2 regions of the Pseudoflavonifractor sp. HNCC25GI2 genome follow, and region 2 is predicted to be linked to the other one. Evidence: riboswitches for the same ligand, from Rfam matches in the RefSeq annotation. Region 2 holds a riboswitch; the other holds the start of a gene.
The links. A riboswitch is a leader RNA that binds a small molecule or an ion and turns the genes downstream of it on or off. The one in region 2 is predicted to bind tetrahydrofolate.

Region 1: it holds a riboswitch for tetrahydrofolate, as region 2 does, so the genes downstream of both, AC3YUO_RS10080 (folate family ECF transporter S component) here and AC3YUO_RS07015 (folate family ECF transporter S component) in region 2, are expected to answer to the same signal.

Annotation. Positions count from the first base shown of each region.
Region 1 is NZ_JBYUOW010000007.1:99,695-103,088, reverse strand. It holds gene AC3YUO_RS10085 (P-loop NTPase) at 1-759, shown strand, start outside; THF riboswitch at 969-1,085, shown strand; gene AC3YUO_RS10080 (folate family ECF transporter S component) at 1,232-1,759, shown strand; gene AC3YUO_RS10075 (aminotransferase class V-fold PLP-dependent enzyme) at 1,851-2,990, shown strand; gene AC3YUO_RS10070 (nucleoside hydrolase) at 3,034-3,394, opposite strand, start outside.
Region 2 is NZ_JBYUOW010000004.1:84,274-87,667, reverse strand. It holds gene AC3YUO_RS07025 (bifunctional 5,10-methylenetetrahydrofolate dehydrogenase/5,10-methenyltetrahydrofolate cyclohydrolase) at 1-458, opposite strand, end outside; gene AC3YUO_RS07020 (HutD family protein) at 491-1,090, opposite strand; gene AC3YUO_RS07015 (folate family ECF transporter S component) at 1,115-1,663, opposite strand; THF riboswitch at 1,714-1,809, opposite strand; gene AC3YUO_RS07010 (cyclodeaminase/cyclohydrolase family protein) at 1,876-2,514, opposite strand; gene ftcD (glutamate formimidoyltransferase) at 2,547-3,394, opposite strand, start outside.

The DNA.
Region 1 (3,394 bases), on a different contig from region 2:
CGGGACATGCGCGTCCCGGCCAATGCCAAGTCCTCCATCACCCGGGTCATTGCCGTGGTCAGCGGCAAGGGCGGCGTAGGCAAGAGCACCGTCACCGCCTCTCTGGCGGTGGCCATGGCCCGCAAGGGCCGCAAGGTGGCCATTCTGGACGCCGACATCACCGGTCCCTCCATCCCCACCGCCTTCGGCATCCATGAGAAGGCCACCGGCACCGACGAGGGCATTGACCCCGCCGTCACCGCTGGCGGCATCAAGCTCATGTCCCTGAACCTGCTCACCGCCAACGAGACCGACCCCGTCATCTGGCGCGGCCCCGTCATCGCCGGCGTGGTCACCCAGTTCTGGCAGGACGTGGTGTGGGGCGACGTGGACTACATGTTCGTGGATATGCCTCCGGGAACGGGCGACGTGCCCCTCACCGTGTTCCAGTCCCTGCCGGTGGACGGTGTCATTGTGGTCACCTCTCCCCAGGACCTGGTGTCCATGATCGTCACCAAGGCGGTGAACATGGCCCGGATGATGAACATCCCCGTGCTGGGTCTGGTGGAGAATTACAGCTACTTCCAGTGCCCCGACTGCGGCAGCCGCCACTCCATCTTCGGCGAGAGCCACCTGGACGAGGTGGCCGCCCAGCTGGAGACCCCGGTGCTGGCCCGTCTGCCCATCGACCCCAGCCTGGCCGCCGCCTTCGACGCCGGCAAGCTGGAGCAGGTGGAGCACAACTATCTGGAGGAAGTGGCCAGCCGTCTGGACGGCTGAGCCCCCTGTCAAACCCCGCTTACAAGCAAAAAAGACGGCCTCGAAAGAGGCCGCCTTTTTTTGTGCAGAAAAACCCCCGCCTTACCCTTATTTCCGCAGGTGCAGCCTCCCTTCCGATTTAATTCCTGCGTTTTTTCTCCGTCCCTCTTGTAATTTTTCAGCGGTATGATATAATGTAGCCGATTTCGGGCCGGAGCCCTGAAATCACTAGCAGAGTAGGACCTTGTGCGTATCATACCCATTGGTATCCAGTGCCCGCCGAACGGGGAGTTGACGGTGGGACGAATAGCTTTGAGCTAGCGATACAAGGTTCGCATCCCATTGCTACATAACAAGAATTTGCCGCTTGACGCCTCTTTTTATGTAGCTGCGCTTACATAAAAGGGAGGTTTTTTTATGCCTGTCGTTTGGTAGCGCTTATTCCCCGTTTCTTCCCCGCAATCATTCAAATTTTTATTCGGAGGGTACATTTATGAGCGTCACCACCAAAAAAGTTGCCATGATGGGCATGCTGCTGGCTGCCCAGGTCGTGGCCGGCATGTTCTTTTCCATCAAGCTGCCCCTGGTCACCATCGGCTTTATTTTCCTGCCCCTGTCCATTACCGGCATGCTCTACGGCCCCCTGTGGGGCGCCGCCGCCGGTGTGATGGGCGACTTCCTCATCGCCGCCCTGGGCCCCTACGGCTACTATCCCCCCATGGCCACCACCGCCTTCCTCAGCGGCCTCATCTACGGCCTGTTCCTCTACCGCAAGCCCATCACCATCCCCCGCGTGACCCTGTGCGTCATCACCGAGTCCCTGCTGTGCAGCGTGCTGCTCCAGACCTACTGGCTGACCATGCTGATGAATAAGGCCTATCTGGTGCTGCTGCCCACCCGCCTGTTCCAGAATGTTCTGGTGGCTCCGGTGAGCATCATCTGCATCTGCCTGGTGGCCCCCCGGGTGCTGGCCGTGGCCGGAAAGCTCTTCGGCGCCACCCCCAGCCTGGCCGGCAAATAAGCTTTGTTCCCCCTTCGGCCCGTTCCGTGCCCCGGCATGGGACGGGCCGTTTTTTATTCACCTTGCCCGCGGGCAGAAAGAAGGTTTTTCTATGGCACTGGACACATTCCGCAGCCACTTTTCCCAGACCACCGAGAAGGGCATCTTTTTTGACAACGCCTCCATGGGCCCGGTGGCCCCGGAGGTCACTGCGGCCATGAACGCCTGCATGGAGCTGCGGCAGGCCATGCCCATGAAGTACTACCGCTACGCCGCCGAGCTCTTCCCCGCCTGTCAGGCGCTTCTGGCCCGGCTCATCGGCAGCCGGCCGGAGGAAATCGCTTTTACGGAAAATGTGGCCTACGGCATCAACTCCGCCGCCAATTCCCTGCCCCTCCAGGCGGGGGACAACGTCATTCTGTGTGACCGGGAGTTTGCCTCCAATGTCTACCCCTGGCTGCGGCTGCAGAAAGCCAAGGGGGTGGAGGCCCGGATTATCCCCAACGACGGGGGCGGTCTGACGGTGGACCGGCTGGAGCAGTACGCCGATGCCCGCACCCGGGCGGTAACGGTGAGCAGCGTGGAATTTTCCGACGGCTTTGCCACCGACCTGGAGGCCATCGGCAGCTGGTGTCAGGCCCACGGGGCCTACCTCATTGTGGACTGTGCCCAGTCCCTGGGCGTCATGCCCATGGATGTGAAGCGCTTCCACATCGACTTTCTGGCCGGCCTGGCCTCCAAGTGGCTGCTGGGCCCCTTCTCCACCGGCTTCCTCTATGTCCGGGAGGAGCTGGCCCGGGAGCTGGAGCCCCCCTTCGCTGGGGCGGACAGCGTAAAAATTGACGTGGACTCGGTAGACTACTGCCTGGACTGGCGGGAGGGCGCCGCCCGGTTCGAGCTGGGTCTGCCCAACGCCCCGGGCATCGCCGGACTCCACGCCTCCCTGCAGCTGATGGACCAGGTGGGCTTTGAGGCCATCCGCCGGGAGGCCTGGCAGGTGAGCGGCTACCTCATTGACGGGCTGAAAAAGCTGGGCGCCGACCTGGCCCCCTGTGTCCTCCGGGATGACACCCGCTCCACCATTGTCTCCTTCTCCACCCCCGACCCCCAGCAGACCTACCAGTACCTGCGGGGCCGGGACATCGCCTGTTCCCTGCGCTGCGGCCTCATCCGCATGGGCATTCACGGCTACAACACCACCCAGGAGGCCGACCAGGTGCTGGAGGTTCTCCGCCCCCATCTGGCCCGCTGAAACCAGCAAGCGGCCCTGTCCAAGAAGGACAGGGCCGCTTTTTTTATTTCTTTTCGCAGCTCTGGAACAGGTCCACAAACCACCGCCAGAACCGCCCCAGGTCAATATCTTCGGCGCACCACACATTCTTTTCCTTGTCCGGGCATACATCCCGGAAGTCCGCCACTGTCATGCCCCGGGTGATGGTGCCCTCCGTCTCCACATCCATGTAGTACTTCTTAAAGGTAAGCACCGAGGGGTTCACCAGCGCACAGAAGGCCACCACGTCGTGGAGGTTGGCCTCGTCATAGCCCCACTCCTTGTTCCGCCGCAGGCAGAAGTCGATGACCTGGGAAGCCAGCTGGGCCTCGGGGGTCTCCACCCGCTCCACTGCCTCCTTAACCCACATGGGCACTGCCGTCTTC
Region 2 (3,394 bases):
TGGTAGTAGCGCAGAAGCTCCAGGCAGGCGGAGGCAGTGCAGGGCGGGAAGCCCGCCATTCCCTGGAACACCAGCCCGCCCATGGAGGCGCCGGTCATGGCGTCAATGTCCTTCTCCGTGGTCAGAATCCCCAGCACCTCGGGAATATTCAGATGGGGAGGCAAGGGGCGGAACAGCAGGCAGCCGTGGATGCGGCTGTTCCCGTTGATCTCCTCCAGGACCTGAGTCAGCTCATGGGCGCTCACGTCCTCCGGGAGGAGTGTCCGGGACACCGCAACCCCCAGGGCCTGGGCCCGCTTGGTGGCGCCCCGCTCATAGCTCACATCGGCGGGTCGGGCGCCCACCCGCACAATCCCCAGGGTGGGAGTCACCTCCCGTTCCCGCAGCAGGGCTACCCCCCGGGCAATTCGCGTACAGAGATCCTCGCTCACCGGCACGCCGGACAACAGCTTTGCCATGGGCTTTCCGCTCCTTTCCCCTTTCCCGCTCTTCAGCGGGTATAGATCACGGCCGTCATCAGCTGAGCACCCTGGGCGCTCTCCAGCCGGACGGGCTTGTCCTCCGCCTGGCGGCACAGCAGGAACTGGCCGGCCTTCACGGTCTTTCCTTCCTCGGGCAGGGTTACCTCGCCCTCGCCGCAGTAGATGGCAAGGGTGCGATTGGAAAAGCTCTGAGGCGCGGAAACCGGAGCCGTCCAGCTGAGGGCCGCTCCCGCCGCCAGCGTCAGCGCCTGGAGGGTACCCTCGCACTGGCCCTTGCGCAGCATCAGATTGAAATCGGTGCACCGGCCCCAGGACTCCACGGGCACGCCGCCGTCAAAGGAGTACACCTGATAGGGCACCAGGGAGAAGCGCTCCCCCTCCCCCACCTTCATATCCAGGCCGCCCTTCAAGGTGGCGATGAGGCGGTTATAGTCGGGCAGGGGGGTGAAATCCGAGTGCTCCAGATCCACTCCGGCGGAGCTGAAGCGCCACAGGAAATCCCGGTCGGCGTATACCGCCCCCTCCGGCGCAATGGCCAGCTGGGTGGTGGTTCCACCCGACCAGCTGGTGGTGATATAGTCTTCTTGGGTAAGCAGGGTCCATTCCATATTAAGACTTCCTTCCCTCAGCGTTTAGTTCACGGCCATTCCATTCCGGCGCAGCACCTTCATCAGGGGGATGGCGAGGGCGGCTACAATCAGGGCGACCACAATATCCTTGGGCAGGCGGAACACCACACTTCCAAAAACCATAGCAAAGGTATAGTAGTGGTTGATGAGGCTGTCCAGCCACAGGGCCAGGGTATTCATGCACCCGCTGACCAGGGCACCCCCAATGCACGCGCCGTAGCAAAGGCCAATTTTGTCCTCCAGATGTCCGCCCTGACGCTTCACGCGGCCCGCAACAATACCAACCACCAGGGCCCAGCCGATAGGAGGCCAGATCCAGATGATGGTGGTGTGCATCAGACCCATGGTGAGCAGCTGGCTGAGGAATTCACCCACCAGGGCCACCACGCAGGCTCCCCCAGTGCCCAGCAGCAGAACGGCCACCACCACGGGCAGAGCCACAAAGGTCAGCTTCCAGTTTGCCAGGCGGATGACCAGCGTCATGCTCAGCAGCACGTACACCGCGGTCAAAATGGCCATCTGACACAGGACCTTACTATTCACTTTTTTCATAAAAATACTCCTTTCATGGCGTGTTGCCATGAAAGGAGCAAGCTCCCCATGGCAGCGGACGCGACACAGCAACGCGGGCTTTTCGTCCCTTCGTCCACCGGCAACCTCCCATCCGATGGCACTTAACGCACTGCATCTACTCTGTCAATTCTTATTCAATTAAAAAAGGGGCGGCGCCGACAGGCGACCTGCCGACGCTCACCCCGAAAAAATTACATCTGCTCCAGAACGTTCTGGTAAATCTGATCGGCCAGGGGCAGAGCCTTGGCCAGCATGGCCTCGCCCTTCTTGCGGTAGTCCTCGGCCAGCTCCTTGTTCTTCAGGGAGCCGATGTTGATGAGGACGTTCAGCCAGGCGCCCTGGATGGCGGCGCGCAGGGACAGGGCGGACACGCCCAGGTCGCTGGCGGCGCTGTCGTTGGTCTTGCCCAGCAGGGAAGCGGTCAGCTCCAGGGTCTCGGTGGCCAGCTCCATCATCTCAAAGGGAGTGGCGGTGCAGCCCTCCAGGCCCTTCTGGATGGCGGCGGAGCGGGCAGCCTTCTCCTCGTCGGTAGCCTTGGGCATACCGAAGGCGGCGGAAACCACGTTGAAAGCCTCGGTGTCGCGGTCCATCACGTCCACAAAGCGTACCTTCAGGTCGGTGGCCTTCTTCTGGCTCTCAATCACGAACTCCTGATACTCGGCATACTTCTCCTTGCTCTTGCCCACAGTGGTCAGGCCACACACCATGGCGGTGAGGGCGGCGCCCAGGGCACCCTCCAGAGCAGCGGCAGAGCCGCCGCCAGGAGCGGGAGCGTCGGAGGCCAGCAGGTCAACAAACTCAGCAGTCTGCAGCTCGGCTAATTTCTTCATGTCGTTCTTCTCCTTTTCGTTTCCGTCTTTTCTTACTTCATGTCCAGGAGGTGATACTCCATGATCTGGTTGTGGCAATCGAAGTCCTTGGCCTTCAGATAGAACTCAGCGCAGTCGATCATGGCCTTGGCGGGGGTCAGACCCACGATCTCGCTGTCGATGATGTAGGTGCCGTAGCGCTCAGCCAGGGACTTAACCATCTCATAGACAACGTACAGGGGGGTGTCCTCATAGTTGACCATGTTCATGGAAACCTGGGCGATGCCGCGGTCCTCCATCATGAAGCCCATGGCCTTGCAGCTGCGGAAGCCGCCGGAGGAACCACGGATGACCTTGGCGATCTTCTTGGCGACCTCGACGTCGGAAGTGGCCAGGTTGATGTTGAAGGCAACCAGGGGCATACGGGCGCCGATGGCAGTGATACCGGCAGTGGGGTGAATCTTCCGCTCGCCGTAGTCGGGAGCCCAGTCGGGCTGCAGCAGCTTCTCGGGCATGCCCTCGAACTCGCCCTTGCGGCAGGTAGCCAGGTTGCGGCGCTCAGGACGGGTAGCGGAGTCCTCATACAGGAAGGAGGGAACCTTCAGCTCGTCCCAGATACGCTGGGCCACGCGCTTGGACAGCTCCACGCACTCCTCAACGGTGACGTCCTTGGACTGGGGTACGAAGGGGATAACGTCGGTGGCACCCATACGCTTGTGCTCACCCTTGTGCTTGTTCATGTCGATGCGCTCGGTGGCTACCTTGGTCAGGCGGAAAGCCACTTCCTCAATGGCGCTGAGTTCGCCGATGAGGGTGAACACGCAGCGGTTGTGGTTGCCGTCGGTCTGGGCATCGAACAGGGTACAGCCGGGCACGCTGTTGGCAGCCTCCACCAGGGCGT